DNA from 3 places in the Cellvibrio sp. KY-YJ-3 genome. Region 2 is predicted to be linked to each of the others. Evidence: predicted binding sites of a transcription regulator. Region 2 holds the regulator's gene; each other region holds the start of a gene.
The links. The regulator sigma-54, encoded in region 2, starts transcription at its own class of promoters, with help from an activator protein. The targets are predictions, from matches to a motif close to TGGCACANNNNTTGCNNT.

Region 1 (10,590 bases), 2.2 Mb from region 2:
TAAAATGGCCTGGCTTTCCACGTATTCTGCAACCGCTTTTTTGCCCAAAGTTTGAATTACCTGAATCATTGATTTTACCAGCGTTTGATCAATTTCATCGCAATCCAGATTTTGGATAAATGAGCCATCCAACTTAATGTAATCTGCCGGCAAATCTTTCAGGTAAGCAAAGCTGCTAAAGCCGGAACCAAAATCATCCACCGAAAAACTGCAACCCAATTTGTGTAATTCGGCAATCACGCGCTGGGTAATATGCAGGTTAAACAAACTTGCACTCTCGGTTAATTCAAAGGTGATGCGGCTCGGGTCTACACCGGTTTCGTCCAGGCTGGCGAGAATGGTGGCCATCAGCTGTTCGTCTTTAAATGCCTGTGCGGAGAGGTTGATCGCAATATGATTCAGTGCGGGGTAATCGCGCAGGTGACGAATGGCTAATTTAATAATCCAGCGATCCAGCAAATGCATTTCGCCTGACGCTTCCAGTGCGGGAATAAAACTGCAGGGGCCGATAACTTTTCCATCCAGATCGTGCAGGCGCACCAGTGCTTCGTAGTAAGAAACTTTTTTCGCTTTCACATCAAAAATGGGTTGGAAGTAGAGCATCATGCGGTCTTCCACAATCGCCTTGCGCACTTTTTGCGACATGTTGATGGAGTGACGCAACTCATCGCTTTCGCTGTCTTGTGGGTTGTACAAGTGAATCAAATTGCGCCCGCGCCCCTTGGCGACATAGAGTGCAATATCGGCGCGCATTAAATGTTCTTCCGGGTTATTGGTACTGCCGTCAATCAGGCTCATACCAATACTGCTGCCGAGATTAATTTGTTGTTCCTGCAACGGGAAACCAAATGCGGCCACAATGGCCTGCACGCTCAGCGCAAATTCCCGCGCTTCACTGCTGCTGGTATCGCGCATTAAAATTGCAAATTCATCGCCACCCAAGCGGCATAAAATATCGGTGCTGCGCACTTGTTGGCTGAGCAGGCGCGACATATCGCGCAGTATTTCATCGCCTTTTTGATGACCAAAGGTATCGTTAATAACTTTGAAATGATCCAGGTCCATGTACACCAGCGCGTGTTGGGTATTGGTGCGCACGGAATCGGCGGTGAGTTGTGCGAGGGTCGTTTCAAAAAAGTGGCGATTGTATAAACCAGTGAGAGAGTCGTGCATTGCCAGATATTTTAATTGCGCTTGCGATTCGCGTCGCTCGGTCACATTGTCCAGACAGACTGTGAGCGTGGTTTGGTCTGCAACTTTTGTCGAGCGGCTGATTTTCAATTGCGCCCACAGTCGCTGGTGGCGACTGGTGCTAAAACAAAGTTCAATTTCCGGGAAGGTTTTTTTCTGTTGCAAGGCTTTGCGAATTTTGCTTTTGAACAGTGCAAATTGGCTGATGTCTTCCGGGGCGATAAAGTGATCCAGTTTTTTCCCAATACAATCGCCCACCGCAAAACCCAGCAGGGTTTCCCACGCGTGATTTAAATAGTGAATGCGAAAATCCAAATCCAGTTCCATCACCACCGATTGCAAATCATTGAGCAATTGGTGATGGCTTTCATAGAGCTGACGAAACGCCAGCTCGCGCGCTTCCAGTGATTTTACCCGCGCCGCAAATTGTGCGTTGCTGACGAGAAAATCCTCGCGGTGAATTGCGATGTCGCACACGCGGCGCAAATGATCGGCGCGAAAAGGTTTGGGTAAAAAATCTACCGCGCCGAGCAGCATTAATTCTTCTGCCTGATCGATAGTGGTGTGCGCAGTCATAATCACTACTGGCTGATTGGGATCAGTAGCTTGAATATCGATCAAAATATCGCGCCCGGACAATTTGGGCAGCATCACATCCAACAGCACCAGATCGTGGCGGCGCTCGCGCCAGGCGTTGAGGCCGGTATCCCCTTGATCGGCTATTTCAATTTCAAAATTGGTGGCCAGCACCCGTTTAATCAGGTCGGCGGTATCGGGCTCATCTTCAATGACCAACAGGCGTGGTTTGCGTGTGTTCTGCGGCATAGCGTCGCTGAGCTGTGCAATCGCAGGCGCTAAACGGTGCAGGTGATCCAGAGGAATAAGTTCATTGATGCCGTATTCGCGTGCGGTGACTTCTGCAATACGTTCGCACCAGGTGTTGGCGGTGATGATAATGGGCAGGTCGGCGCGGCAGTGTAAAATGCCGCTGCGCACTAAACGCGATAAGCGCCAGCCATCTAAATCCGGGGTTTCGACATCGGCGATTAATAGATCAATGTGTTGGTGACGCAACAGACGCAAGGCTTTTTGTGCGGAGTCTACCGCATGGATTGTCTGATAATTTGCATCTTCCAGACAGGTAAGAATCGCATCCAGTGCGCTATTGTCGCTATTAACTACCAGAATACTGATGAAGGCGTGGGTATCTTGTCTTAACTTATTATCATTAAACACGCTAAGGTCTCCGCGTTACCGTGCGCGCAGCCTAGCATAAACCGTCCCTGGTTTTTACTTTTTAACGCGCTGTTGGCAGCGCGTTAAATGCCGGGTTTAGCTGAAGATTTGGTTGACGTGTTAATTGTGGCTCAGGCAACGCTTTTGGTGGGGACGGCAGCTTCTTTATCGGCGAGCTTCTCCGCGCGCTTTGCACTGATCGGTTCCACTTTGCGTTGCTTCTCGTAAAGGAAGCGCAATACCGCCGAGCGATAACCGTTGTATTCCACGTTATCCGCCAATTCCAAGCGATTGCGCGGGCGCGGTAAATGCACATCCAGAATTTCGCCCACAGTGGCGGCAGGGCCGTTGGTCATCATCACAATACGATCAGAGAGCAGCACCGCTTCGTCCACATCGTGGGTAATCATAATTACGGTATTGCCCAGCTCGTTTTGAATTTCCATTAACGAGTCCTGCAGGTGGGCGCGGGTAAGTGCATCCAGCGCACCAAAGGGTTCATCCATCAATAATACTTGTGGCTCCATCGCCAACGCGCGCGCAATCCCCACACGCTGTTTCATACCACCGGAAAGTTCGTCGGGGCGTTTGTGCAGTGCGTGGCTCATGTGCACTAATTCGAGGTTGTGTTCAATCCATGCGCGCATTTCTGCTTTGGTTTTTTTACCTTTAAATACACGCTTAACGCCCAGCTCCACGTTTTCATAGGCTGTTAACCAGGGCAGTAGTGAATGGTTTTGGAATACAACCGCGCGCTCCGGGCCTGGCTCGTTCACTTCGCGACCATTTAATACCACGCCGCCAGTAGTGGCCTGGTAAAGCCCGGCAACAATATTTAATACCGTCGATTTACCGCAGCCTGAGTGACCAATCAACGAGACAAATTCGCCTTTTTTGATTTTTAAATCCACATTTTGCAGTGCACAAAATGGACCCTTGGGCGTTGGAAATTCTATGCCGACTTTGGTTAATTCCAAGTGAACCTGGCTCATGGTGACTTCCTCAGTAATCTTTTGCTAACAATAAAAGTGTTTATCAATGTGAATAAAGCAATTCGTATGCCGTACTAATCAACACAAGGCGAATTAGCGGACTACGGCACTTTTGTCCCAATTCACATAGGTTTGAATCATCAAAATGGTGCGGTCGAGCAAGAAACCGATAATCCCGATCACCAAAATGGCGAGGCAGATACGGCTGAGTGAATCAGATGAACCGTTTTGGAATTCATCCCACACAAATTTGCCCAGCCCCGGATTTTGCGACAGCATTTCGGCAGCGATTAATACCATCCAGGCGATTCCGAGAGAGATGCGCAGGCCGGTGAACATCATCGGAATGGCGGAAGGCAATACAATTTTTGCTACGTGAGTAAACCAACCCAAACGCAGTACGCGGCTGACGTTCACCAAATCTTTACTGACACCGGCAACGCCAACAGCGGTATTAATCATGGTGGGCCAGAGTGAACAGAGGCTCACCGTTAACAGCGAAATAATGTAGGACTTGGAAAACATTGGTGAATCGGAAACGTACACCGCGCTGACCACAATGGTGACCAGTGGCAGCCAGGCGAGGGGTGATACGGGTTTGAATAATTGGATCAATGGATTGATTGCGCTGTATAGCGGTTGGCTCAAGCCAATCAGGATTCCCACCGGGATGGCGATGAGTGAGGCCACCAGAAACCCGGAGAGTACGGTAAATAAACTGGTGTAGATTTTGTCAAAAAAAGTTGGGCGGCCATTAAATTCGCGCACATCAAGAGTGGCGTTAGGGTCTTTGGCCAAAAGTTCGGCATTGCGCTTTTCCTGACGCTCGTAAAATACAGCTGCGCGTTCCTGTTCTGCCTGATATTCATCCACTAGGTTGCCCCATTGCTCGTAGACTTGTTTGGGTTGGGGGAAATCACCCAGCGAGGTTTTTATATTGGGCGCTACACCGTGCCACAACATCATAAAAAAAAGTACTCCGACCAAGGGCATTAAAATGCCAATCAATACCTCGCGCCATTTAATCGCTTTAAATTGTTCAAGTTTCAGGGTGGCTAATTTATTGCTCATGATCGTTTCCTCGGGCAGCCCGCTGAATCAGTATCAGCGGGTGCACTACAGCGGTTGCCAAAAAATTAAATCGTTGGTGTTGCAGTGAATTATTGAATCCTGTCGGTATTAAATGCGGCGGGTCAGTGACCCGCACAGGCAATTAAATTTTTTCATCACCTTTCAAACCAATAGGAAACTTGGTCAGGTAGTCGTTGGGTTTTGTTGCATCAAATTGCACGCCGTCAATCCATACAGTTTCATCGGGGGTGCGAATACCGGTAAAGGTTTTGAAATCAGGGAAATCGCTAGCCGCCATTTTTCCTTCTTCAATCAAGTCAGCTGCGGCTTGTTGATAAATTTCCGGAGCAACAGATTTTTTTGCCATTTCCATATACCAGCTGTCGGGTTTGGCTTCAGGAATTTGACCCCAGCGACGCATTTGAGTCAGGTACCACACTGCATCTGATACATGTGGATAAGAGGCGTTGTAGCGGAAAAATACGTTGAAGTCCGGTGTTGGGCGCACGTCTTTGCGCTCGTACTCAAACACCCCGGTCATGGAGTTGGCGATAACTTTATAATCGGCACCTACATAGTGAGCAGCGGAAATCATTTTTGCACCAGCAGAGCGATTGGCGTTGTTGTTTTCATCGAGCCACTTGGCGGCGCGAATCATTGCCTTCACTACGCGAATACTGGTGTTAGGATTTTTTTCCAGGAATTCTTTTTTCATACCAAATACTTTATCGCCAATTTTGTTGTGCACGGCCATTACCGGCACACCAATACCGCGAAATACGGCTTGTTGGTTCCAGGGTTCACCCACGGAATAACCTTGAATTGTGCCCGCTTCCATCGTGGCCGGCATTTGCGGCGGCGGGGTTACTGACAACAAAATATCGGCATCAATTTGTCCGGTGGTGTCGCCTTTGTGCGGTGCATATAAACCGGGGTTAATTCCGCCGGCGGCAAGCCAGTAGCGCAAGCCCATGTTGTGAGTGGACACTGGAAATACCACGCCCATTTGGATGGATTTACCTGCGTCTTTCATTTCATCTACAACAGGTTTTAGGGTGCTGGCGCTAATAGGATGAACTGGTTTTCCATCGGCACCCACGGGTACATTTTTTTTCATTTTTTTCCAAATTTCATTGGAAACTGTAATGGCGTAGGTGTTCTGCGTCATGGTGAATGGAAACACCAAATTCGCTTGCGTGCCGTAACCAATATTGGCGGCAACAGGTTGTGCCAGCAGCATATGAGAGCCATCCAGCTCACCGGAAATTACCCGGTCGAGTACTACTTTCCAATTCGCTTGCGCTTCCAACTCAACGGTTAAACCTTCATCGTCGAAATAACCATTTTCATAGGCAACCGCGAGGTCAGCCATGTCGGTGAGTTTAATAAATCCAAATTTCAAATCGGTTTTTTCAGCTGGGCCAGTTGCTGCTTGTGCCGCGCTGATAAGCGAAATAGTTGCTGCAAGAACAGCAGCCGTTTTTTTCAACGGTTTTAGAAAACGTGAGACTGCATGCATTTTTTTGCTCCTGACTATTGGTCTAAAAAACTAAAAAAATTATTGGGAAAATCTGGTTGTTGCTGTGCAAGTACTACTAATCAAAAAAACGTTTGGTAATTAGCTCTATTCAAACACTGTGCCAATTCCAGTAATGCATTTTTATGGCGCATTAAATTGGATTTTGATTCGTGTTTTTTTCGCTTTTGCACGCGCGCGGAACACAAAAAAATGCACTGCTTTTTTTTGGTGCCGTGAATGCACGATTTGATGGTTGTTGGCTGGTGCTTGGTTGTTGGTGTGCCGCACTTTATTGGCGCAAAATCGCACTAGTGCGGCGCAGCAGGGGAAACAGCAAACCCGAATCGGGTGAGCGGGGAGGGCGAAGTCATTTTAAAAAGTGTTTTAAGTCAATGGGCTAGCGATGGTTAGGTGTCAGCACTCGCGCTGGGCAGCGTCTATACTGGAGTGCAGATAGAACCCATGATAAGGATAAATAATGATGAAGTTGTGGCGGTTTTTGCTGGTTTATCTCTGCGTTGGCCTCTGGGGCTGTTCCTCGGTGGTGCAAAAAGTTCCGTTTTTGGCCGAGCAGGGCCCAATTGCCAAGGCGCTCTCGGGAGAGTTGATTCTCGGGCGCCCTTATACGGCTGCAGATTTGCCTGACCACGAGCTATTTGAATTGACGCCGGAGATGGAAAACTTTGCTACCAGCACCGTCGCGGGTATTAGTGCGGCGGATAAAAAAGCCGAGGCATTGCATCGTGCACTAATGACATCGGTGCAATTGGGCGGGCGCGGTATTACTTATTCGGCTTACACCACCAATACCGGCATCGATGCTTTTGAAAAGCGCCAGGCCAACTGTTTAAGTTATACCTTGCTTTATGTGGCCATGGCGCGCCATCTAGGGCTGAAAGCAGAGGTTAATGAAGTGATATTGCCGCCCACCTGGGATATGCGCGAGGGGGATACCTATCTATTTATGCGGCATGTGAATGCCAAGGTGTTTATGCCCAGTACGCCGCGCACCTGGATCAGGGCAGTGAACACGGCTGATGTGAGCGACATAGTGGTGGATTTGGAGATGCGTCGCTTTCGTGCGCACTACAAACAAAAAGTGATTGGCAAGGATCTGGTGGCAGCGCAGTTTTATTCCAACCGTGGCATGGAGTTGGCGGCAGAGGGCGATGTCCGCGCGGGATTTCTGTATTTGCGCAAAGCCTTATTGATGAGCGAGGAGCCGAGTTATATCTGGAGTAACTTTGGCAGTTTTTACCGCCGCCAGGGTTTTATGGCGGAAGCCGAGGCGATTTATTTGCACGGGTTAAAGGTAAACCCGCGCGATTACACCATCATGCACAACCTTGCCGGCCTATATAAGGACACGGGCAATCTGGCACAGCACCAGTATTACCAAGAACGGGTGCGCAAACATCGCAATGCCAACCCCTATTACATTTATCGCCGTGCGCTGGAGGCGAGCGAGCAACAAGACTATGTCAAGGCATTGCAGTTAATTAAAAAGGCCATAAAAAAAGAGAAAGACGAAATTCGTTTTTATCGTTTGGCGGTTACTATTTATGATGCCTTGGGCGATAGTGAAAATGCGGAGCACATGCGCGATAAGGTGTATCAGCTCAATACTATTCGTTTCTGACAATCACTAGCTGGATGCTGCCCACTTTGAAACCCCATTTGCGCAGGGTGGATTCGTTGAGCAGTACCTTGTTGTCCACTTGCCACATCCAGTCCTCTACCCGCAGTTGTAGTGGCGAACCCTTGTAGGCAATTTCCAGTACATAATCCAGTTGCATCGCATTGCCGCTCACCTTGGCTTTGCCGGTGCCAATCACATCGCCTGCGGTGGCGTTGTAACCGTCGCCGTTGGGCGTGAGTGTCCAGTTGCGAAACTGCACTTCGCCGTCATCAAATACAAACCGCTCCTCCAGTGTACCCACGCCGTTTTTCCAGTAGGCATTGATTGTTGCATTGAAATAGCGCGTGACCTTGCCGCTGCGATCCTTGAGTACACCGTGAGCGCTCAGCGAGCCATTAAAAAAAACGCGCGGATCAAGCTGCGGAGTGTTTTGGGTGTAGTCGTCGACACTGGAGGTAGAACATGAGGAGAGCATAAGTATCAGGCCTGATAAAAACAGCAATTTCCAAGGGGCGCGCATGGAGTTGAGCCTTTCGTGAATGAGTTGTGTCCGCCGTACAAGCGGTCTTGCCATTACATACGCCGCCGTGTGCAGGGGGGATCACCGGTGCGAGTAACAGGGTAAAAGACTGTAATTGTCCATTTGCCTATATGGACTCAGGGCAACTCAGGTACTAGTCTGCCGCTGCTCTGCTATTCCCTGCAGGGCTATAACAACAAACGGCGACAACGAGGAATCACAATGAAATTATCCCTTTTGGCATGGGCAGGTCTGGCGACTGCGCTGGTGACGAGCAGTGTGCAAGCGGCCGAATGGCGCTCACTGTTTAACGGTAAGGATCTCACCGGCTGGCAGCCTTATGTGAGTTTTCAGCCTGAAACCAATGCCTATAACCTGGTTTCCAAACACACCCCGCGCGGTATTAACAACGATCCCAAAAAAGTGTTTAGCGTGGTGGATGGCCTGTTGCGGGTATCGGGTGAAGAGTGGGGTGGTTTGACCTCGCTGGAAGAGTTCGGCGCTTTTCATTTGAAGTTTGATGTGAAGTGGGGCGAGAAGAAATGGTCGCCACGCTTGGATGCCCCGCGCGATAGCGGCCTGCTGTATTTTGCCGTAGGGCCGGAAGGCGCCCAGAGCAGCCACTGGTTGCGCAGCCACGAGTTTCAGGTGCAAGAGGGCGATAGCGGCGATTACCACAGCCTGGACGGGGTGATTATTGACGTGCACGCCACCGACACCAACATTGGCGATTGGAAATTCTACGCCTATGACCCCAAAGCACCGCTGCGCAAAGATATCGCCGCGCGTGTATTGAAGCTTGGTCTCCACGAAAAACCCAGCGGTGAGTGGGACACCATGGAAGTGATTGCCGATGGTGAAACACTAATCCATAAAGTGAATGGTCATGAAGTATTTCGCGGCTTTAATTCCCGTCACAAGGTCGATGGTAAATACGTCCCGCTGGCGCGCGGCAAGTTGCAAATCCAATCCGAAGGGGCCGAGACTTTTTATCGCAATATCCAGATAAAAGCACTGGATAAACCGGCGGCGGAGGATTAAGTCGCGCTTGATTAAATAGCGGCGCGCGTGCAGTCTGGGCTCATTACCTCACGAGGATTACTTATGAGCCCCTTCTATTCTTTCTCCGCCGAATCCCTCACTGGTCAGCCTGTGCCCATGGCTGACTACCAAGGCAAAGTCGTGCTGGTGGTGAATACCGCCAGCCAGTGCGGCTTTACCCCCCAGTACGCCGGTTTGGAAAAGCTGTACCAAACCTATAAAGATCAGGGTCTGGTAATCCTCGGTTTCCCCTGCAATCAGTTTGGCGGGCAGGAGCCGGGCGATGCCGCTGAGATAGCCCAGACCTGTCAACTCAATTACGGTGTTACCTTTCCAATGTTTGCCAAGGTGGATGTAAATGGCAGCGAAGCCCATCCACTGTTTAAATGGCTCACCGATGCAGCGCCAGGTATGTTGGGCAATGCGATCAAATGGAACTTCACCAAATTTTTAATTGGCCGCGATGGTAAGGCGATTAAACGTTTTGCCCCTATCACCAAACCGGAAGCGCTTGCGGACTCCATTCGCGCGCAATTGAATCCCTGATTTTAATGAAGGCCCGGTGTTAACTTATGCGTTTTGCTCCCTCGCTGGCACTGACAGTCATCGCTTTCGCAGCGGGCTTTTATGCGAGTGAATATCGCCACACAAAAGTTGCGCCCTCCGATCTTGCCCCAGCCTTAACCGAGAACCCGGCGACCAGCAGCTCCACTACCAATGCCGCGCATTCATCACCATTATTGAATGAGTCGCTTGATAAATCGCTGGCCGCCAGTTCTGCCATCACCCAACAACCGTTTTCCAGTCTTGCCGCATTAACCCCCCTTGAGCAGGCAACGCGATGGATCGCCACCGGCAACTATGGGCAAGCGGTGCCCTTACTCGAGCAGCTACTGCAAACTGATCCGCAATTGGCGGAAGCCATGCGTTTACTGGCACGGGTGTATGAAGAGCAGGGGCAACATGAACAAGCTGTCGCGATCTGGTTTCGTTATTTCAGTGCAGAAATTGACGCGCAAAAAATCGAGGCGGGTTTGCAGTACCTCGCTAATTATTTGGTGCGCTTGGCATCTAACCCGGTGCTATTTGGCGAGCGTCAAGCGTGGTTAATGCAACAGCTAAATGACTTGATTCGCTTAACCCCGGACAATGGTGAGTTGCATTTGCGTTTGGCAAGCATGCATCTGGATGATAAAGAAAAAGAGTTGGCGCAGTACCATGCACTGATGGCGGCGAATCAGGTAGATACCCGCGCGCGCGCCGATGCGTTGTTAATTCTTATTAGTGGCGATGGTTTGAATAACGCGGCGCGCGGAGAAGAAGTCACCATTGCGCTGCAGCGTTTTGGTAAACAATTTTTAGTCCCGGTCACCATCGATGG
Region 2 (10,590 bases):
TCTTGATTCGCGTCAGCTGCTTGGGCAACTGTATGGACGCCGAATAATAAAAACGTGCTTAGAACAGCACCGGATATTTTGGTAAGCAGATATTTCATGGTAAAACCTTCCATTAAGTCAGATGAATTCATTCAAGTTGGCCCTGAGCCAGACTAAGGTGACCGAAACTCGGACAGCGCTAGTTCCTTATGGTGCCATTCTTTTTAAGGACATTGTGGGTGTGGCGATTTATTGAACCAAAGGGGAGGTTAACTTAACCTGAAGGCGCAGCGAGCAGGTTTGCGCGGCGGACTATAGCATTTTGATCTGCCGCTCGATAACCGCTAAAGCGGAAAAAACATCGCAGCCCCTCGCCTTGGCGAACATGACCGCTATAATGCCCTCCCGCTTTTTGGAATAGTCACATGGCCAGTTTTGATTATCTTAGCTCTGCACTACGCACTATCCGCCTTGAAGCAGAAGCCGTTAACGCATTAAGTGAGCGCATCGATGCCAACTTCACCCGTGCGTGCGCGTTGATAATGGCCTGTAGCGGCAGAGTTATAGTGACCGGAATGGGTAAATCCGGTCATATTGGCAAAAAAATCGCAGCCACACTGGCAAGCACAGGCACCCCTGCCTTTTTTGTTCATCCCGGCGAGGCAAGTCACGGTGATCTGGGCATGATCACCAAAAGCGACATAGTGCTGGCCATTTCCTATTCCGGCACATCCAGCGAAATTGTTACCCTGTTGCCACTATTAAAACGCGCGGGAATCAAAATTATCAGCATGACCGCCAATGCCCAATCCACATTGGGCGAAGTCGCTGAAGTGAACCTCGACATCAGTGTAGTTCACGAGGCCTGCCCACTCGATTTAGCCCCCACCTCCAGCACCACTGCCACATTGGTAATGGGCGATGCTCTCGCCATTGCACTGCTGGAAGCACGCGGTTTTACCGCGGAAGATTTTGCCTTCTCTCACCCCGGTGGCGCGCTGGGACGCAAACTACTGCTGCGCCTCTCAGATGTCATGCATACCGGCGGTGATATACCGCGCGTCTCCCCTGAAACACCGCTACTTGATGCATTAATGGTGATGTCAGAAAAAGGCTTTGGCATGACAACCGTCATGAATAGCGATAATGAACTACTTGGTATATTTACCGATGGCGATTTACGCCGCAGTATTGATCGCGGTGTAGATGTGCGCAGCGCTAAAACATACGAGTTAATGAACACCACCCCCAAAATTCTGCGCGAGAACATGCTCGCTGCTGAAGCATTAGCGGTAATGGAAGAAGCAAAAATAAACGTACTACTGGTCAGCAACGAACAAAAACAGCTTGTCGGTGTCGTAAAAATCAATGACTTGTTGCGCGCAGGCATCATCTAACCTGCAATTGCAGCACCATCAGGAACAGAGCATGAACTCAGAATTACGCGAGCGCGCCATACAGATCAAACTTTTATTGTTAGATGTGGATGGCGTACTTACCGACGGCCGCCTCTACTTCAGCAATAGCGGCGAAGAATTTAAATCATTCAGCACATTGGACGGACAAGGGATCAAAGCCCTGCAGAAAACCGGCGTTAAAGTAGGGATTATTACTGGACGAACCAGCAACCTGGTTGCCAAACGCGCCAACGATTTGGGAATCGAGATTTTAGTACAAGGCCGCGAAGACAAGTGGAATGCACTACAGGAAATACTCCAGCATCACAGCTTTGCCTTGCATGAAATTGCCTTTATGGGTGATGACTGGCCGGATCTTACCGTTATGACACGGGTCGGCCTTGCCTTCACTGTGGCCAATGCCCATTTCAGTGTTGCCCAACGCGCGCACTGGCAAAGCAGCGAACGCGGTGGTGAAGGTGCGGTGCGCGCAGCTTGTGATCTTATAATGCAAGCACAAAATACCTTTGATACCGCCTTAAATACCTACCTCACTGGAAGCACTCACTAAATTATGGCCCTATTACAGCGCATCCAGCGATTACACCAGCATATTCCGGGGCCCTGGCTAGTCGCCTTTGCCTTGGTGGTGGTGTTTTTTGCCTTTTCACTCAGGCACAAAGACGACATTCAACCTGGCCAATATGAGTCCAGCGGTTTTCCCCAGTACTACATGAAATCCGTGGAGACACGCGAATACAGTCCAGAGGGAACACTTCGCTATCAACTAACGACACCACAAGTAACCCATTATCAAATCAGCGCAGACGGCCCTTCGGAGCGCGATTACACATTCTTTGAACAACCCTCCATGGCTTTTTACGACAAAGACGCTACTGCGCCCTGGCTAGTTAATGCGCGCGAAGGCAAAAGCCAACTCAATGGTGAATTCATCAGGCTGCAGGATGATGTCGTGATTCAACAGCAAACCAACTCCAATGGTGTTGTACGTATCACCACCAGCCTACTGGACCTATTCCCAAAGACACAATTCGCGCGCACCGACAAAGCTGTTAAGATGCGCAGCGCAAAAGGCCAGATGTCGGCCCAAGGCATGGAAGCAGACTTCGCCAATAGTCAGCTTCAGTTAAAGTCCCAAGTTAAGGCCGCTTATGAACCGCGCTAAATCACTGCTTAAAATACTTCCCCTGCTCGCGGGCTTATGCTGTTCGGTGACAGCTTGGGCGTTACCAAGCGACAAAAATGAAACTATCCGCGGCTCCGCTGACAACCTGACCGTTGATCAAAAAAACGGGGTGGCAACTTACACAGGCTCGGTTGAGATCCGCCAAGGCTCACTCATTATCAATGCCGACTCAATCATCATCCACACCAACAATGAAGGTGGCGTGGAAAAAATGATCGCCACTGGCAGCCCTGCGAAATTCCAGCAACAGCCGGAAGCAGAACAAGGGGTAGTCACCGCATCCGCCAAACAAATTACCTACACCCCCAACAACGAGCATTTACTACTCATTGAAGATGCTTCCGTTGAGCAAAATGGTGCCGTCATGAGTGGCCCACATATCGATTACGATCTGGTCAAAGAAGTGATGAAGGCAGAAGGCAACAACACTGGCGAAGGACAACGAATAGAGATAGTCATTCCCCCTAAATCCGCGAAACCAGAAGACCTACAGGCCCCCTCATCCACAGCCAATAGCAACTGATTCCTATGCCTAGTTTGCACGCGCGACACCTCGCCAAGAGCTACAAAAAACGTAAAGTGGTTATCGATGTCTCTATCACAGTAGAGAGCGGCCATATTGTTGGGCTCCTGGGCCCTAATGGCGCCGGAAAAACCACCTGTTTTTATATGATCGCCGGTTTAGTACCGGCAGATAATGGCAGCGTATTAATTGATGATCGCGATATCACCCAACTGCCAATTCATGGACGCGCACGTGCCGGTATTGGTTATTTGCCACAAGAAGCATCCATTTTCCGCAAACTTACCGTCGCCGATAACATTATGGCGATCCTTGAGACTCGCAAAGACCTGGATCGGGAAGCACGCGCAGAAAAACTGGAAGCACTGCTGAACGAATTTCACATCACCCATATTCGCGACAGCCTTGGCATGGCACTCTCAGGTGGTGAGCGGCGCCGGGTAGAAATCGCCCGCGCACTGGCGACAGACCCTAAATTTATCCTGCTCGATGAACCCTTTGCGGGTGTTGACCCGATTTCGGTTAACGACATCAAAGAAATAGTCCGTCACCTCAAAGATCGCGGGATTGGCGTTCTTATTACCGACCACAATGTACGCGAGACCTTGGACATCTGCGAGACGGCCTATATCGTAAGCGAAGGGCACATTATTGCCGAAGGTGATGCCGATACAGTGTTGAGTAACAGCAAAGTCCGCGAAGTCTATCTGGGCGAACACTTTCGCCTGTGAGTTCAACAAACGCCTTAACCACCCGACAAACAACTTGACAAGTAATATTATTTGGCTACTAGGCATAAAGCTTGCTTAAGTATGTTGCTTGAAGCGCAAACCCTGACTAAACTCCACCTAACAGATGTTTTCCATCCCGCGTTAAATAAGGGTTTGTTGCTACAACAATGAAACAATCTCTCCAGCTTAAACTCGGCCAACAGCTGACAATGACTCCCCAACTGCAACAGGCGATACGTCTTTTGCAGCTCTCCACGCTGGATCTTCAACAGGAAATCCAGGAGGCACTCGAATCCAATCCCATGCTGGAAGTTGAGGAAGGTTTTGACTCAGCAACTACCAGCAGCGATTATGAAGGCAGTGCGGACGATAAGATTGATTACACCCGCCAACAGGAAATTGCTGCAGAATCCGGCACCGACAATAGCGCCGACTTCAGTGCCAGCGACAATTTCTCGTCATCAACCGCTGATAACTTCAACGAACCTGGCTACGGCGAATCTGAAAGTTTTGGCGAGGGCGAAAGCTTTAGCGATGGGGAATCCTTTGGTGATAGCGATGTCTATGGTGAAGGCGATAGTTTCAGCGCCGACAGCGGTGACTGGAGCGACTCGATTCCCAGCGATTTACCGGTAGATACCAGCTGGGACGATGTTTACCAAACCTCATCAACCGGCAGCTCCAGCAACTACGATAATGAAGACAATGATTTTGAAAGTCGTCGCGCTGTTACCGACTCACTCTATGATCATTTGATGTGGCAACTCAATTTAACGCCCATGTCAGATCGCGACCGGGTGTTAGCGATGGCAATTATCGACGCGGTTGAACCCAGCGGCATGCTGTCTATTACCATCGAAGAAATATTCGAAGGAATGCGTGGCGATTTTGAAGAGCTGGAACTGGATGAAGTTGTTGCAGTTCAACACCGGCTGCAGCAGTTTGATCCCTGCGGTGTGTGCAGCCAAAACTTATCTGAATGTTTATTGGTGCAGTTACAACAGTTTGACCCCAAAACACCCTTTTTGGATTCGGCAAAATTAATCGCCAAACTTTACTTGCCTATATTGGGTAGTCGCGACTACCGTCAGTTAATGCGCCGCACCAAACTGAAAGAGGCCGAGTTGAGCCAGGCCATCACCCTGATCCAAAGCCTAAACCCTCGCCCAGGCGATATTATTGCCAGTGGTGACACGGAATATGTAGTACCGGATGTGTTCGTTGAAAAGCGCGATGGCCGCTGGATTGTTGAATTAAACCCGGAAATTGCACCGCGCCTGCGTATCAATTCCAATTATGCCTCCATGGTAAAGCGCGCGGACTCGAGCAGCGACAACACATTTCTCAAGGATAATTTGCAAGAAGCCCGCTGGTTCCTGAAAAGTTTACAGAGCCGCAATGAGACTCTGCTTAAAGTAGCCAGTTGTATTGTGGAAAAACAACGCGGGTTTCTCGATTACGGCCCCGAAGCCATGAAGCCGCTGGTGCTGCACGATATCGCTGAAATTGTTGAGATGCATGAATCCACTATTTCGCGGGTAACCACCCAGAAATATATGCACACACCGCAGGGTATCTTCGAACTGAAATACTTTTTCTCCAGCCATGTTAGTACCGATAGCGGCGGCGAGTGCTCTTCAACAGCGATTCGCGCAATTATTAAAAAGTTGGTGAGTGCGGAAAACCCCAAAAAACCGTTGAGCGATAGCAAAATCACCGACCTGCTCGCGGAACAGGGAATTCAGGTAGCGCGTCGTACCATTGCAAAATATCGCGAGTCGCTGAATATTCCACCCTCTAATGAGCGGAAAACCATTTAATTATCATTAACCGGTTATAAATACGAAATTCGGAAGAAAATCACGGACGAGCTGTTAGGTTGTGCTGATCACAACCATTTTGTTTCTATCGAGAGGAAGTATCTATGCAAATAAATATCAGTGGTCATCATTTGGAAGTTACCGATTCGCTGAAAGACTATGTCAGCAGCAAAATTGAGCGCCTGAGCCACCACCACGATCGCATTACCAGTACTCACGTCATCCTCTCCGTCGATAAGTTGATTCAAAAAGCAGAAGCAACCATCCATGTCAGCGGCAAAGATTTGTTTGCGGATGCCACTCACGAAGATCTGTACGCAGCAATTGATTCATTGGCCGATAAGCTGGACCGCCAATTAATCAAGCACAAAGAAAAGATGCGTAGTCATCGCTAACCCACCCTGGAGGCAGCGAGATCATCTCCGCTCACTGCCTCAACAATTGAGAGATTCCTGGTAATCACCTCCTACCATGCAAATTCAAAATCTTATTAGCCCCGGCCGAACCTTGTGTGCCGTTGAAGGCGGCAGCAAAAAACGTGCTCTGGAACTACTGGCCAACGCCATCGCACAGGATGTTCCTGGCATTGATGCCGATGAGTTATTTCGCCGTTTGATTGGTCGCGAGCGACTTGGCTCAACCGGTATAGGACACGGCATTGCCATTCCGCATTGCAGGGTTGAAAACTGCAGCGGCACGATCGGTGCACTCCTGACATTGGCTGACCCGATTGACTTTGATGCCATAGATTCCCAGCCTGTGGACATTCTCTTCGCCATGTTAGTGCCCGAAGATGCTCATGATGAGCATCTACAAACACTGGCCGCTCTGGCTGGGGCGCTGAATAATGCTGACTATCGCCAGCGTTTGCGTGCTGCCGATAGCGATGCCGCACTTTATCAGGTCGCTATAGCGCCTTAGCAGGTCAATACCATGCACCTCGTGATTGTAAGCGGGCTTTCAGGCTCAGGAAAAAGTACCGCCCTGCATGTCCTTGAAGATGTAGGCTTTAACTGCATCGACAATCTACCAGTCAGCCTGCTACCCGCGCTGGTTGCACAAATACAAATTCATAAAGATGACCAACAGCGTTTTGCAATCGGCATTGATGTGCGCAACGCCTGGCAGGATCTGAATATATTCCCGCAGATGATAAGTACACTGAAAGAAGCGCACCTGCCATTTCAAACCCTGTTTCTGGATTCTCAACCTGCCGTACTTATCCAACGTTTTAGCGAAACCAGGCGCAAGCATCCGCTGTCGGATAAACACACCAGCCTTGAGGAATCCATCGCCGCAGAGCAGCAGCTGCTTGAACCTATTCGCGATTGTGCCGATCAGGTCATAGATACCAGTCATTTAAATTTGCACGAATTGCGCGACTTGGTAAAAGAACGTGTTGTAGGCCGCAGCGAATCGACGATGGCGATTTTGTTTGAATCCTTTGGCTTCAAACATGGTATTCCGGTAAACGCCGATCTGGTATTTGACGCACGTTGCCTTCCCAACCCCCACTGGAAACCTAACCTGCGCCCGCTTACTGGCAAAGATCAGGATGTAATCGAATTTTTGGAGGAACAGATTACCGTCAAAGAGATGTACGACGACATCGAGCACTATTTGGCACGCTGGCTGCCGCGCTATCAGGCGAACAATCGTAGTTACATCACCATTGCAGTGGGATGTACGGGTGGCCAGCATAGGTCTGTTTACCTGGCAGAAAAGCTACAACGCTATTTTGACCAGAGTTTTAGTGATGTTCAGGTTCGACATCGCGATATCAATAAACACAAAAAACATTAAATCATGGCAATTGAAACTCTCGACATCATTAATAAACGCGGACTGCATGCACGCGCTGCCGCGAAACTTGCCACCTTAGCCAACCAGTTTCAGGCTAATGTGCAAGCGCGGGTGAGTGACGGCGTATGGGCCGATGCCAAAAGTGTTATGTCATTAATGCTTCTTGCCGCCAGCTGTGGCAGCCGCCTGGAAGTGAGCACAGAAGGTGATGATGCCGAGGCGGCAATGACTGCCATCCGTGCACTCATTGCTGATCGCTTTGAAGAAGGCGAATAAATACTCTATTGTTAATCTAAAGCGGTTGTTACTACCGCTTGAGTGCACTAAGCTGCGCGACCTTTTACACCGTTTCCCTTGTTATCGGCAATCGATTGGCAGATAAATCTGCACACCAGCCGCTACTCACCCGATCAATACAGATATTTTTATGGTTTATAACTACGACGACATCAATCCCGATGACTACATCCTCAGCAAATCGCAAGTGAAACGCGATATGCATGCACTGCAAGCGCTGGGTGAAAGTCTCATTGATATGAACGAAAAGCAGCTCGCCAGTATTCCCCTGAGCGACACAATGCTGGATGCAATTTACATTGCGCGCAAACTCCCCCCTAAAGAAGCACGTCGTCGCCAGATTCAATACATTGGCCGTTTGATGCGCGAGGGCAATCACGAGGAGATCAAAGCAGCGGTTGATAAAATGCAAAACCGCAGCGATCAATACGTGCATCGCCAACACCAGATCGAACGCTACCGAGACTTGCTGATTGAAGGTGACAAACAGATATTCCAGACACTGGTAACATCCTGCCCAGGTCTTGATGTACAACATTTACGCCAACTGGTTCGCGCTGCGCAAAAGGAGCGAGAGGAGAACAAACCGCCAGCCAATGCACGCAAACTGTTCGGTTTCATTCGCGATCAACTCGCTGCACAAGACTGAGACTGCCCATAATGAAAAAGCCCGGACATGATCCGGGCTTTTTCATTATGGCAATTGGAATTACATCAGGGCGCATTGGCCGCATCAATCGCGTCATTCACCTCTGTTGGCGACAAAATCTTAGGGCCGGCTGGCGGTGGTGTTGTGAAGGTATCACTGCTGTTGATCAGCTTGCTGCTGTCTATACCTGCCCCGCTACCCAAAGCATCGGCCACCGCTTTTTTCAGCACAATAATGGCGATGCGGCGGTTAATGGGTTCATTCGGGCGATCCACCAGAAAGGGAGCGGCTGAGCCCATACCCTGAACGGTGGCTACTTTTTCTTCTGGATAAGATCCCTGCAACAACGCGCGGCGCGCGGCATTGGCGCGATCAGCAGATAACTCCCAATTAGTGTAGGTAGCTCCAACACCGTAAGGTGTTGAATCTGTATGGCCAGTGATGCTGATTTTGTTTTGCACTTTATTGAGGATAGGTGCAAGGGCGTTCAACACATCCACCGAATAAGGTTTGAGGTTGGCACTTCCCACATCGAACATCGGCCGCTGATCCTTATCGACGATCTGGATGCGTAAACCCAACGCGGTAAAATCGATGAGGATCTGATCCTTAATTTGTTGGAACACCGAATCGAGCGCGTTAATCTCCGTCTCCAGTTGTTTTTTTAGCTCTTCCAGCTGCTCATTTTCAATGCGCTCCATTTCCTTTTTAAGCTGCTCTTCATTCACATCCTGCGCGGGAGCCTCTTGGGCTTCAGTAGGGGTAGAAGGTTGCACGGGCTGGTCCAAGCTGATCAAACCAGGGTTAGCACCGCCCTCGCCCACCACATAGGGGCTACCCGGATCCACAAAATAACCAGAAATGGCCTTTTTTTCCTCTGGTGTAGTACTACCCAATAGCCACATCAACAAAAAAAACGCCATCATCGCCGTCATAAAGTCGGCGAGCGCAACCTTCCATGAACCACCATGATGACCATGGCCATGGCCCTTTTTCTTTTTGATGATGATGGGTTGCTGAGCTGAATTCTTTTCCATAAAAAATCGACCTTACTTCTTGCTGGCGCGATATTGCTCTTCCAGCTCTTTAAAGCTGGGGCGAACACTGTGGAAAAGAACCTTACGACCAAACTCGACCGCGACCTGCGGTGGTACTCCGTTCATGGAAGCAACCAGTACCGCTTTTACACATTCGTAGGAACGGCTCTCGTCGCGTACCTTGCCCTGTAAATAACTCGCAAATGGTGCGATGAAACCGTAGGCAAACAAAATACCGAGCAATGTCCCCACCAGAGCCGCCGCTACAGCAGCGCCAATTTCCGCTGGTGGCCCACCAATTTTACCCATAGTAATAATTACCCCGAGCACGGCCGCGACAATCCCAAAACCGGGCAAACCATCTGCCGCATTCTGAATGGCACCAGGCACTACAGAGGCTTCCTGATGATGACCATCAAGCTCCTGCTCCATGAGTGACTCCAGTTCATGGGGCGCCATATTGCCTGCCACCATAATGCGCAGGTAATCGCAGATGAATTCAACGATATGGTGATCTTTCAAAATAGAAGGGTAATTAGCAAAAATAGGACTGGAGTCGGGCTCTTCGATATCACCCTCAATGGCCATCAAACCTTCACGTCGAGTTTTGTTGAGGATGTCATAGAGCAGCGTCAGCAGCTCCAGGTAAAACACCTTGTTGAATTTGGAGGGCGTCATCAATGAGCCGCCGGATTTGATAACCCCCATAGTCACCGACAGCGGATTACCAATAATCATTGCCCCGAAAGATGCTCCGCAGATAATCAATACCTCGATGGGCGACATCAGCGCCATTGGGTTACCGCCATGGACAACAAAGCCACCGATAACACAACCGAGGACAACAATAATGCCCAAAATGATATTCACGCAAAAACCCCCAATCCAAAAACAGGTTTGCCCCGAAGAGATAAGCAACCCGTGAAATAACAAAACAATTCAGGCGACAAGCTTAACAGTACCGTTTGAGTATAGGCAGCTTGAATTGAGGATCAAGACAAGAACAGGATTTAATCCATAACAGACGACGGCAACACAGCAATTACCCCTGATTCAGATAAAGCATCGTAGAATATCGGCACCGTTTTAATTTACTCGAGTATCAACCTATGAAAATTGAAGATCTCAGCCCCGCCATGCGGGAAAA
Region 3 (10,590 bases), 740 kb from region 2:
CCGAATTTTCCGCTTTGGTTGATGTAGCCAGTGAGTAGATTATTTTCGGTCAGGCTCATATTGCCCAGCGCACCGCGCCCGATCCGGTCGGCGGGCACCACACCCATGCCCAGGCGACGACGCTGTTGCACGCCGAGTTGGCCAATATCGTTGCCGCCCAATAACAGGCTGCCGCTATCGCTGCGCAGCTCGCCGTTAATCAAATCCACCAGTTCGTCTTGCCCGTTACCGGCCACACCGGCAAGGCCAAGAATTTCGCCCGCGTGTAACTGCAGTTGAATGTCTTGCAGGTGAATCGCAAATGCATCGCGCGGTTTCACCGTAATCTTATCGAGCGCGAGCAGGCATTCACCGGCGCTGCCGGCGGGCATGGAATCCTGCAATTCCAATTCATCGCCCAGCATCAGGCGCGCCATTTGGGTGGGGCTTGTTTCACTCGGCACACAGGTGCCGGTGACCTTGCCGCCGCGCAGAATGGTGGCCTTGTCGCACAGTGCATTCACTTCGTGCAATTTGTGCGAGATAAACAAAATGCTGCACCCTTTGCGCGCAAGTTTTTTCAGCACAGCAATCAGCTGTGCCACTTCTGGCGGCGTGAGTACGGCGGTGGGTTCGTCAAGAATTAGCAGTTGGATGTCCTGCAGCAGGCAGCGAATAATTTCCACCCGCTGTTGTTCGCCCACCGACAAACTGTGCACCAAGCGGTCAGGATTTATCGCCAGGCCATATTCATCGCCCACCGCGATAATGCGTTCGCGCAATCGCTCCAAATTGCCGTATTCGGCAGGTGTTAAATAGAGCGCGATATTTTCGGTCACGGTCAGGGTTTCAAACAGGGAAAAGTGCTGGAACACCATGCCCATCCCCAATTGGCGCGCATGGGCGGGGCCGCTAATGCTCACTTCTTTATCGTTCCACAGCATTTGCCCGGCATCGGGTTTCACCACGCCGTAAATCATTTTCATCAAGGTACTTTTACCGGCGCCGTTTTCGCCGAGCAGCGCATGGATCTCGCCCGGTTCAACCTGCAGGCTCACGCTGTCGTTAGCGATACAGCCGGGGTAAGCCTTGGTGAGCGCTAATAGCTCAAGGCGCATGGCCTTTTTTTCAGACATAAATCAACTCGCTCATAAACCTGACTATCTGGACAAAAAGATAAGTCGGGTTGAGCAAATTGCATGCCATTCACTGCCATAAACCGCGCTTTGCAAAAAACCTATGAAAAATTGTCTGTTTGGCCAGACTTTTGCTTTGGCCTTGGCAGGTTCGATTTTTTTAGCCGTGCCAGCGAGGGTGTAATACCCGTGCAAGGCAGGCAAGTGGAGGAGGTATTGTGCGGTTGGTGGTGAACAATAAACCGGTTGAAGGTGTGGATGCGGCAGCAGATATGACGCTGCTGCGCTACCTTCGCAGCGGTCAACAATTGATGGGTACCAAAGAGGGCTGTGCCTCCGGTGATTGCGGCGCCTGCACGGTGATCATTGGGCGCCCCAGCCCGCAGGGCCTGGCTTACAGCACGGTGAACGCCTGTATTTGCCCGCTCGGCAGCCTGCAGGATTGCCATGTTTTTACGGTGGAAGCACTCGCCGCCAGTGCGGATTCCCTGCACCCGGTACAGGCCGCGATGGTGGAATGCCACGGCTCCCAGTGCGGCTTTTGCACCCCCGGTTTTGTGATGTCGCTAGCCAACTTGCAGCTCAATGAGGGCGAGCGTTTGGCACAGGCGGAGGATGCGGTACAGCGCGCGGCGGTGATTGATGCTATCTCCGGAAACCTGTGTCGCTGCACCGGTTATCGCCCCATTGTCACGGCGGGAATGGTGGCCCTTAAAAAACCTGCCCAAGTGGCCAGTTTTGTGCAAGAGTGGGTGCCGAATGCACCTTTAGCGGGCAAAAATCCTGAGTCGGTGGCGCCTGTTGCCGCGCCGCTATTACAGGGTGATGGCAGCAGTTATTGGCAGCCGCACACCGAAGTGGAGTTGCAGCAACTATTGCACGCCTATCCCCACGCGCGTTTGGTGGCCGGTGGTACGGATTTAATGCTGGAGGTTACCCAGCAGTACAAATCCTTGGCGCACCTGATTGATCTGAATCGGGTGGAGACATTACAGCAGATCGAGATCAATGAGCGCGAAGTCATTCTCGGCGCGGCGGTGTGTTACAGCCAGATGGAAAAGTCCCTGCGCGATCTCTCGCCGGAATTTGTCGCGTTGCTCGGGCGCTTGGGCTCGCGGCAAATTCGCAATCGTGGCACCTTGGGTGGCAATATTTGTAATGCCTCGCCCATCGCCGATAGCCCGCCGTATTTATTGGCGCTGGATGCGGAAGTGGAAATTGTGAATGGGCGCGGTGAAGTACGCCGTGAAAAGCTGACGCAATTTTATCGCGATTACAAAAAAACCAGTTTGATGACCGGTGAATACCTGGCGCGCATTTATATCAACCGCGCGCACTTAGCAAAACCATTGAAGCTGTTCAAAATCAGCAAGCGTTATGAAGACGATATCTCCGCCGTGATGGGTGTATTTTGCTGGAGCGGAAAAACAACGAACGAATTTTTCATTGCCTTTGGCGGTATGGCGGCGATTCCAAAACGTGCCAGTGCCACCGAACAATTTTTATCGAATACCAATTGGTATGTTAATGGTGTGGTTGATGAAAATATTCTCGAACAAGCCTGCGATGTATTGCGCAGTGAATTTTCACCACTGAGTGATGTGCGTGCCAGCGCTGAGTACCGCATGGCCATGGCGTGCAACCTGCTTAAAAAATCCTGTTACGAATTTGCTGCAGAAGCCTCGGGCAATCAAATTGAAACGAGGTTGTTTGCCCATGCGTAGATTAATCACCAATTCTGAATTGTCTCCGGCGATTGTGGCGCCAGCATCCAACGGTGGTGTTGGTCACTCCACCGCGCATGAATCGGCACACAAACATGTGCGCGGCGCAGCGGAGTATGTGGATGATTTGCCGCTACTTCCCGGCACCATATTTGTCGCCACCGGTCAGTCCACTAAACCCCATGCGCGTATTCGCACGCTGGATCTAACCGCCGTAAAAAATGCGCCCGGTGTACTCGATGTCATCGTACAAGGCGATATTCCCGGCAAGATCGATGTGGCGCCGGTGTATTCCGGTGATCCCTTGCTGGCGGGCGAACTGGTTGAATTTATCGGCCAACCCATTTTTGCAGTGGCGGCCACCAGTTTTGAAGCAGCGCAACGCGCGGTAGTGTTGGCAAAGATCGAGTACGACGAATTGCCTGCGCAATTAACTGTGGAGGATTCACTCGCCGAACAGAGTTTTGTATTGCCCCAACATCAATTATTGCTCGGCGATCCCGATGCGAGTATCAGCGCCGCGCCCCATCACTTAAGCAGTGAAATTTATGTGCGCGGGCAGGAACATTTTTATCTGGAAGGGCAAATCAGTGAAGCGCGGCTAACGGAAGATGGCGGCATTCATGTGATCAGCTCATCGCAACATCCCACCGAATTGCAAAAATTAGTCGCTGAAGTCCTGGCTATTCCGTTTCATTTAGTGGTGGCGGAAGTGCGGCGCATGGGCGGTGGTTTTGGTGGTAAAGAAAGTCAGGCGGCACCGCTTGCGTGTATCGCCGCCTTATTTGCGCAGCGCACCCGTCGCCCGGTGCGCTACCGCATGCCGCGCCGCGACGACATGGTACAAACCGGCAAACGCCACGATTTTTTAAATCGCTGGCGAGTTGGTTTTAATAGCGAAGGCAAATTGCTCGGCGTGGATATGTTGCTCGCCGGTAAGTGCGGTTTTTCTGCCGATTTATCGGAAGGTATTGTCGACCGCGCCATGTTCCATGCAGACAACGCCTACTTTTTAAATAACGCTCGCATTCTGGGTTTGCGCTGCAAAACCCACACGGTTTCCAATACTGCCTTTCGCGGTTTTGGTGGCCCAAAAGGTATGATGGCGATTGAAACCATCGTGGAAGATATTGCGCGTTATTTGGGTAAAGACCCGCTCGATATTCGTAAAACCAATCTCTACCAACCCGGTGCGGATGAAACGCCCTACGGGCAAAAAATTGAGCAGCATGTGCTGCCAGCGTTAATCGAACGGTTGGAGCAAAGTTCAAGCTATCGCGCACGCCGCGTTGCTATCACCGAATTCAATAAAACCCATCGCACCTTGAAAAAAGGGCTGGCGCTTACGCCGGTAAAATTCGGTATTTCATTTACCGCTAAACATCTCAACCAAGCTGGTGCGCTGTTGCAAATTTATACCGATGGCAGCTTGTTGATTAATCACGGCGGCACGGAAATGGGCCAGGGGCTTTACACCAAAATCCAACAAGTTGTTGCCAGCGCTTTTGGTGTGAGTGTGCAGCGGGTGATGGTGTCATCCACCCGTACCGATAAGGTGCCCAATACTTCACCTACCGCCGCGTCATCCGGCACTGATTTAAATGGCATGGCCGCTAAAGATGCGTGCGACAAAATCAAAGCCGATTTAATTGCTTTCGCCGTTGAGCATTTTCAGTTGGACGCAGCACAAATTAGTTTTGCGCAGGACCAGGTAGTGCTGGGTGAGCAGGCTATGAGTTTTGCTGAATTTATTAAATTGGCTTATCTCAATCGTGTTGCTCTCTCGGCTACCGGCCATTACCGCACCCCAAAAATTTATTACGACCGCGCCAAAGCCAAAGGCCAGCCCTTTTTGTATTTTTCCAACGGTGCGGCGGTGGCAGAAGTCACGCTGGATTGTTTAACCGGCGAATACAAAGTTGAGCAAATTGATGTGCTGCACGATGTGGGTAAATCGCTCAACCCGGCCATTGATATCGGCCAAATTGAAGGCGGATTTATTCAGGGCATGGGCTGGCTCACCACAGAAGAATTATTGTGGGATGAAAAAGGCCGCCTTATATCCAATAGCCCTGCCAATTACAAAATTCCTACCGCGTTTGATGTGCCGGAAAAATTCAACGTGGAATTATTTGATGAGCCGAATCTGGAAAATACTATTCACTTATCCAAGGCAGTGGGTGAGCCACCCTTAATGCTGGCGATTTGTGTGTGGGCGGCACTGCGCGATGCTTGCAGCAGCACAGCCGATTATCAATTCAGCCCACGCTTGGATACACCCGCAACGCCCGAGCGAATTTATTGGGCGCTGCAAGAGTGCGCGGCGTTTAATAAAGTGCGCGCAGCCGGTGTTGCACAAGCGACCTCAGTGAATACAGGAGACGCCTAATGGCACTGCTTAATTGGTCAGCCGCGATTCAACACTGCCAGCAAAGCGGTAGCGCCTATGTGATCGCCACCATTATTAATACCCAGGGTTCAACCCCGCGCGATGGCGGCAGCAAAATGGTGATTGCGGCGGATGCCACCTACGACACCATTGGTGGTGGTCAGCTGGAGTTTTTGCTGGTGCAGCAAGCACGTGAATTGCTCGCGCAAAATAAAAACTGCCAGGTATTAAAAGCGATTCCACTCGCGGCAGAGGCGGCGCAATGTTGCGGTGGTAATGTCACGGTGATGTTGGAATGTTTTGCGGCCTGTGCCTGGCAAATCGCGCTGTTTGGTGCGGGCCATGTATGTCAATCCTTAGTCACTATTCTCGCCGGGCTGCCGTGTCAGGTGCGGGTGATTGATAATCGCCCGGAATTAATGGCAGCGCCGCTGCCCGCGAATTGCCGTTACGAATTTTATGCCGATCCCACAGAGGCCGCTGTGTGCCTACCCGACAATTGTTGGGCAATTATTTTTACTCACGACCACACATTGGATTTTGCGCTGTGTAAAACCCTGTTATCTGATCAGCGTTGGGCCTATGCAGGAATGATTGGTTCGCAAACCAAAGCATTGCGTTTTCGCAAACGTTTAAGTGATTCCGGTTTTGCGGATACAGCCATAGAAAAAATTCACAGCCCGATTGGCTTGCCGGAAGTGAAAGGTAAATTGCCAATGGAGGTTGCGGTATCCATTGCGGCGCAATTGCAAAGTTTGTATTACCAGACCGCTGCACCGCAAACGGGGATCTCCAGTTCCTGGCGCGATATTAAAACTATTCTGCAACAACAAAAAACCACGACAATTTTATGCGAGTAATTGGGGTGGTGAATGTTTGCTGGGGGAATAAATCATGAAGTTGGATGAATTTAATCATCTGCCTGCGGTGGATGCGGTAAGTGCACTGTACGGCTGCTGTCATTGCCAGCATTGGGCAGAAGCAGTATCGGCACGTCGCCCTTTTGTGCAGTGCGAGGATTTATTAATCGCCGCGCAGCAAGTCTGGGCGCGCGCCAACGAAAGCGAAATGCTGGAAGCCTTTTCCGGCCATGCACGTATTGGTGACATCGAATTATTGCGTTCCCGTTATGCCGGTCGCGCCACCCAGGAGCAGGGTCAAGTGTTGGCCGCGAGTGACGCAGTTATTCAGGAGCTCTATGCACTGAATCAGGTATATGAACAGCAAAATGGTTTTATTTTTATTGTCTGCGCCAGTGGCAAATCCGCAGAAGAAATGTTGGCGCTCTTAAAAGTGCGCATCGGAAATTCGCGCAGTCAGGAGCTGGTTAATGGTGCGTTGGAGCAGGGGAAAATTACCACGCTTCGGTTAATGAATTTGATTGAAGATCATGAGTGTTAAAAAGGGAGTCGTCATTCTCGCGAGCATGGGGATATGACAAAATTGTGATTTAAGAATCTTATAGTTTGCGGAAAATATTTTATGCAAAAAGCACCAATTACAACTCACATTCTTAATTTGGATAGCGGCAAACCTGCGGCGGGTGTACGTGTAACCCTGCACCGTCTGGACACCCAGGAACCTATCGCCAGTGCGACTACTGATGGTGATGGCCGAATTATGCAGTGGGAAAATACTTTTGAAATTCAGGCGGGTAATTATCTCCTGCATTTTGCGGTGGCGCCTTGGTATGAACGCCAAGCGCTGAGCAATTTTTATCCGGAAATCCAGCTTATTTTTCGTGTGGTAAATCCGCAGGAGCACTATCACGTGCCGTTGTTATTGAACGCTTATGGTTATTCCACTTATCGCGGCAGCTAGGTTTTTGATTGTTATGGATACCGCGTGTTCGCGGTTATTAAAAAAAAGATAGTTTTAATTTTTCTGTTTTAATTTTGTTGTTAAGGCTGGTTATGAGTGATGTTGCGGTAGGAATGGAAAGTATGGTGAATGCGATAGGTGCGAATAATGCGGCAGCGGCGTTTCGCGCAAAAATTTTACATTTCACCGATCAACCCGATCCCATCACGGGTGCCGGTATTGAGTATTTTGATGATGGGGTGTTGGTTGTTGAACAAGGGCGAGTCAAGGCTTTGGGCGATGCACAACACATGGCGGCGGCAGGATTTGATTTACAGTCGTGTCAACATTTTCCCGATCAATTAATTATGCCGGGTTTTATCGACAGCCATATTCACTACCCACAAACTAGCGTGATTGCTTCCTATGGCGAACAGTTACTGGATTGGCTAAACAACTATACCTTTCCCTCTGAAGCGCGTTTTGCTAATGCGGAGTTTGCCGCGCTCGCTGCTCATGAATTTCTGAAAATTCTTCTCCAAAATGGCACCACTACGGCCATGGTTTACACCACCGTATTTGCGCAATCGACTGAAGCTTTTTTTTCTGCCGCCGCGCAGATGAATCTGCGCATGATTAGCGGCAAGGTAATGATGGACCGCAATGCGCCGGATTATTTGCTTGATACACCGGCGAGCAGTGAACAGGATTGTCGCGCCTTAATTGAACGTTGGCACCAACAGGGGCGGCAACTCTATGCGCTCACACCGCGGTTTGCACCCACCAGTACCCCGGAACAATTGGCGGGGACGGGAAAACTTTACGCGCAATATCCCGGTTTGTATTTGCAAACCCATCTCTCTGAAAATTTACAGGAAATGGCGTGGATAAAAGAACTTTACCCCAGAGCGCGCGATTATCTGGATGTGTACGATCAATTTGGTTTGCTCGGCCCACGCAGTGTATTTGGCCACGGTATTCATTTGAGTGATCTTGAGGTTGAGCGTTTGGCACAAACGGGTTCGGGCATTGCTTTTTGTCCGACCTCAAATTTATTTTTGGGTAGTGGCTTGTTGGATATGGCGCGGTTGGAGAACGCCGGTGTTCCCGTGAGCCTTGCTACCGACGTGGGTGGTGGCACCAGTTTTTCGCAATTGCGTACCCTTGCTGAAGCTTACAAAGTGCTGCAATTGCAAGGGCAAAATTTGCATCCGTTAAAAGGGTTTTATATGGCCACCTTGGGTAATGCACGTGCGTTGCAATTGGATAATTACCTCGGCAATTTTGCGCCGGGCAAAGAAGCTGATTTTGTGGTGATTAATTTGGGTGCAACACCGTTACAGGCATTGCGGCAATCATCGGTGCAGAGCGATTCACCGGATTCAGTGAAAAGTTTGGCAGAAAAACTGTTTGCATTAATGACCTTGGGTGATGAACACAATATCGCCCACACCTATGTGATGGGTAAAAAAGTATTTAGCCGCGCACCCGCTACAGAAGGAGCATTGTCATGGGCGATTTAATTAACCCGCTGGTATTGGAGTGGTTAAATCTGGCATTCCGCTGGTTTCATGTGGTCGCGGCCATTGCCTGGATTGGTGCATCATTTTATTTTATTTGGTTGGATTTGAGTTTACGTGAGCCGCCACAATGGAAAGCGGATAAAGGCGTAAAAGGTGATTTGTGGGCAATTCACGGCGGCGGTATTTATGAAGTGGCCAAATACCATTTGCGCCCGCAAGAAATGCCCAAAAAGTTGCACTGGTTTAAGTGGGAAGCTTACAGCACCTGGTTGAGTGGCACCGGCTTGTTAATATTAATGTATTACCTGCAAGCACAAACTTATCTGGTGGGGTACAACACCCTGATTCAATCACCAGGTTGGGCGGTCGTTGCCAGCATCGGTTTTATTCTCGGTGGCCAAGCGCTCTACGAATTATTGTTGCGCACACCGCTGGTAAAACGCGGATTATTATTTGCCGCAATATTGTTGTTGGTGATTAGTGTGGCGAGTTATTTGGCGCACTTGTTATTTTCACCGCGCGCTGCCTATTTGCATGTCGGTGCAATGATTGCCACCTGGATGGCAGGCAACGTGTTCTGGGGAATTATGCCTGCGCAGCGTAAATTTGTGGCGGCAGTCAGCAACAATGAAGCGCCGGACACCTGTGCTATGGCCTTCGCCAAGTTACGCTCAACGCACAATAATTATTTAACCCTGCCGGTTATTTTCTGCATGCTCAGCAATCACTATTCTTTTTTGTACAGTCATGTTTATTCCTGGCTGGTATTGGTTGCAATAGGTTTATGTTTGGCATGGGGCAGGCACTTTTTTAATCTCAAACATTTGGGTGTAGTAAAGCCGTTTATTTTGTTGAGCAGTTTTAGCGGCCTGGTATTGGTTGCGGTGCTAATGGCAGTGACATCGCCCGCGAGTATTGCCGCTAAACAAGCTGAAAAAGCGGCAATTGTTACTTCAGCAGAACAAAGCGTCAGTACCGATGAGCGCATTAACCAATTAATTCACGTGCACTGCACCAATTGTCATGCGGCTGTGCCCTCGCAACCGGGTTTTAATGCCGCACCTGCTGGTTTGGTGATTGATTCCACTGTGCACCTTGCTGCGCAAAAAGTGCGTGCATTACCGGCTTTGTCATCGGGCTATATGCCACTGGGAAATTTTCATCACATGACTGATTTGGAACGTAAAACCCTGATCGATTGGCTTGCGCAACAATAGCGGATGAGTGCAGGAATTATTATGGCTGCTTATGTGATTGTCGATATTGAAGTACATAACCCCGAAAACTATAAAGATTACCTCACGAAAATTACGCCCACAGTATTTGCCTGCAACGGACGCTATTTAGTGCGCGGCGCAAACGCCGAGGTCGTTAGCGGTAACTGGCAACCCAAACGTTTGGTGGTGATGGAATTTCCTGATCTCGCCACTGCCAATCATTGGGCGACTTGCGCGGAATATGCCCCCATCCATGCACTGCGCACGGCGAATGCAACGGCCAATATGATTATTGTGGAAGGCAGTGTGGATTACACAGGGTGAAAATTGTAATTCTTAAATTTTTCTAATTGTATAAGTGTGCACTTTTATGGCGTTGCCATTTAATGGCGATAATTAATCGGGTGAAGCTAATGATTCGTTTAAAGTACGTTAGGTTTTTAGCGGTAGTATTTTGTTTTGTCGCCATCACTGGTTGCGTCGTTAAGCCAAATCATGCAACCCCCGTTGGATCTGTTTATGTCGAGCAGCCATTATTTATCGATAATGGTACTTATAAAATTCCTGCCATTTTAGTAAAGCCAACTCAGGCAACCGGCAAACCATTTCCGGTGGTGGTGATGTTGCATGGCACTGCATCGCAGAAAAATGAAGTGGGGGGATTGTATCAACGTTTGGCTGTTGATTTGGCCGAAGCCGGTATCGCCTCCGTGCGTATCGACTTTGCTGGTACTGGCGATAGCCCGGTGGATTATCGCTTTTATAATCTCACCAGCGCCCAGCGCGATGTTGCCAGCACGCTGGATTATCTAACTACTCTGC

Region 1: the regulator sigma-54 is predicted to act here: its motif matches at 6,116-6,133, upstream of D0B88_RS08175 (CmpA/NrtA family ABC transporter substrate-binding protein).
Region 3: the regulator sigma-54 is predicted to act here: its motif matches at 1,236-1,253, upstream of xdhA (xanthine dehydrogenase small subunit).

Annotation. Positions count from the first base shown of each region.
Region 1 is NZ_CP031727.1:1,931,335-1,941,924, forward strand. Features, by position in the region: gene D0B88_RS08160 (EAL domain-containing protein) at 1-2,427, opposite strand, end outside; gene D0B88_RS08165 (ABC transporter ATP-binding protein) at 2,559-3,419, opposite strand; gene D0B88_RS08170 (ABC transporter permease) at 3,513-4,490, opposite strand; gene D0B88_RS08175 (CmpA/NrtA family ABC transporter substrate-binding protein) at 4,633-6,009, opposite strand; gene D0B88_RS08180 (transglutaminase domain-containing protein) at 6,488-7,648, shown strand; gene D0B88_RS08185 (DUF3833 domain-containing protein) at 7,635-8,123, opposite strand; gene D0B88_RS08190 (DUF1080 domain-containing protein) at 8,391-9,209, shown strand; gene D0B88_RS08195 (glutathione peroxidase) at 9,273-9,755, shown strand; gene D0B88_RS08200 (retropepsin-like aspartic protease) at 9,782-10,590, shown strand, end outside.
Region 2 is NZ_CP031727.1:4,121,163-4,131,752, forward strand. Features, by position in the region: gene D0B88_RS17475 (phospholipid-binding protein MlaC) at 1-131, opposite strand, end outside; gene D0B88_RS17480 (KpsF/GutQ family sugar-phosphate isomerase) at 405-1,376, shown strand; gene D0B88_RS17485 (HAD family hydrolase) at 1,408-1,947, shown strand; gene lptC (LPS export ABC transporter periplasmic protein LptC) at 1,951-2,562, shown strand; gene lptA (lipopolysaccharide transport periplasmic protein LptA) at 2,549-3,106, shown strand; gene lptB (LPS export ABC transporter ATP-binding protein) at 3,112-3,837, shown strand; gene D0B88_RS17505 (RNA polymerase factor sigma-54) at 4,005-5,657, shown strand; gene hpf (ribosome hibernation-promoting factor, HPF/YfiA family) at 5,762-6,052, shown strand; gene ptsN (PTS IIA-like nitrogen regulatory protein PtsN) at 6,129-6,578, shown strand; gene rapZ (RNase adapter RapZ) at 6,591-7,460, shown strand; gene D0B88_RS17525 (HPr family phosphocarrier protein) at 7,464-7,736, shown strand; gene yjgA (ribosome biogenesis factor YjgA) at 7,888-8,406, shown strand; gene motB (flagellar motor protein MotB) at 8,472-9,443, opposite strand; gene motA (flagellar motor stator protein MotA) at 9,456-10,313, opposite strand; gene D0B88_RS17545 (DUF1244 domain-containing protein) at 10,553-10,590, shown strand, end outside.
Region 3 is NZ_CP031727.1:373,808-384,397, reverse strand. Features, by position in the region: gene D0B88_RS01770 (ABC transporter ATP-binding protein) at 1-1,115, opposite strand, end outside; gene xdhA (xanthine dehydrogenase small subunit) at 1,334-2,839, shown strand; gene xdhB (xanthine dehydrogenase molybdopterin binding subunit) at 2,832-5,228, shown strand; gene xdhC (xanthine dehydrogenase accessory protein XdhC) at 5,228-6,088, shown strand; gene uraD (2-oxo-4-hydroxy-4-carboxy-5-ureidoimidazoline decarboxylase) at 6,123-6,629, shown strand; gene uraH (hydroxyisourate hydrolase) at 6,711-7,049, shown strand; gene guaD (guanine deaminase) at 7,142-8,551, shown strand; gene D0B88_RS01735 (urate hydroxylase PuuD) at 8,539-9,768, shown strand; gene D0B88_RS01730 (DUF1330 domain-containing protein) at 9,790-10,092, shown strand; gene D0B88_RS01725 (S9 family peptidase) at 10,182-10,590, shown strand, end outside.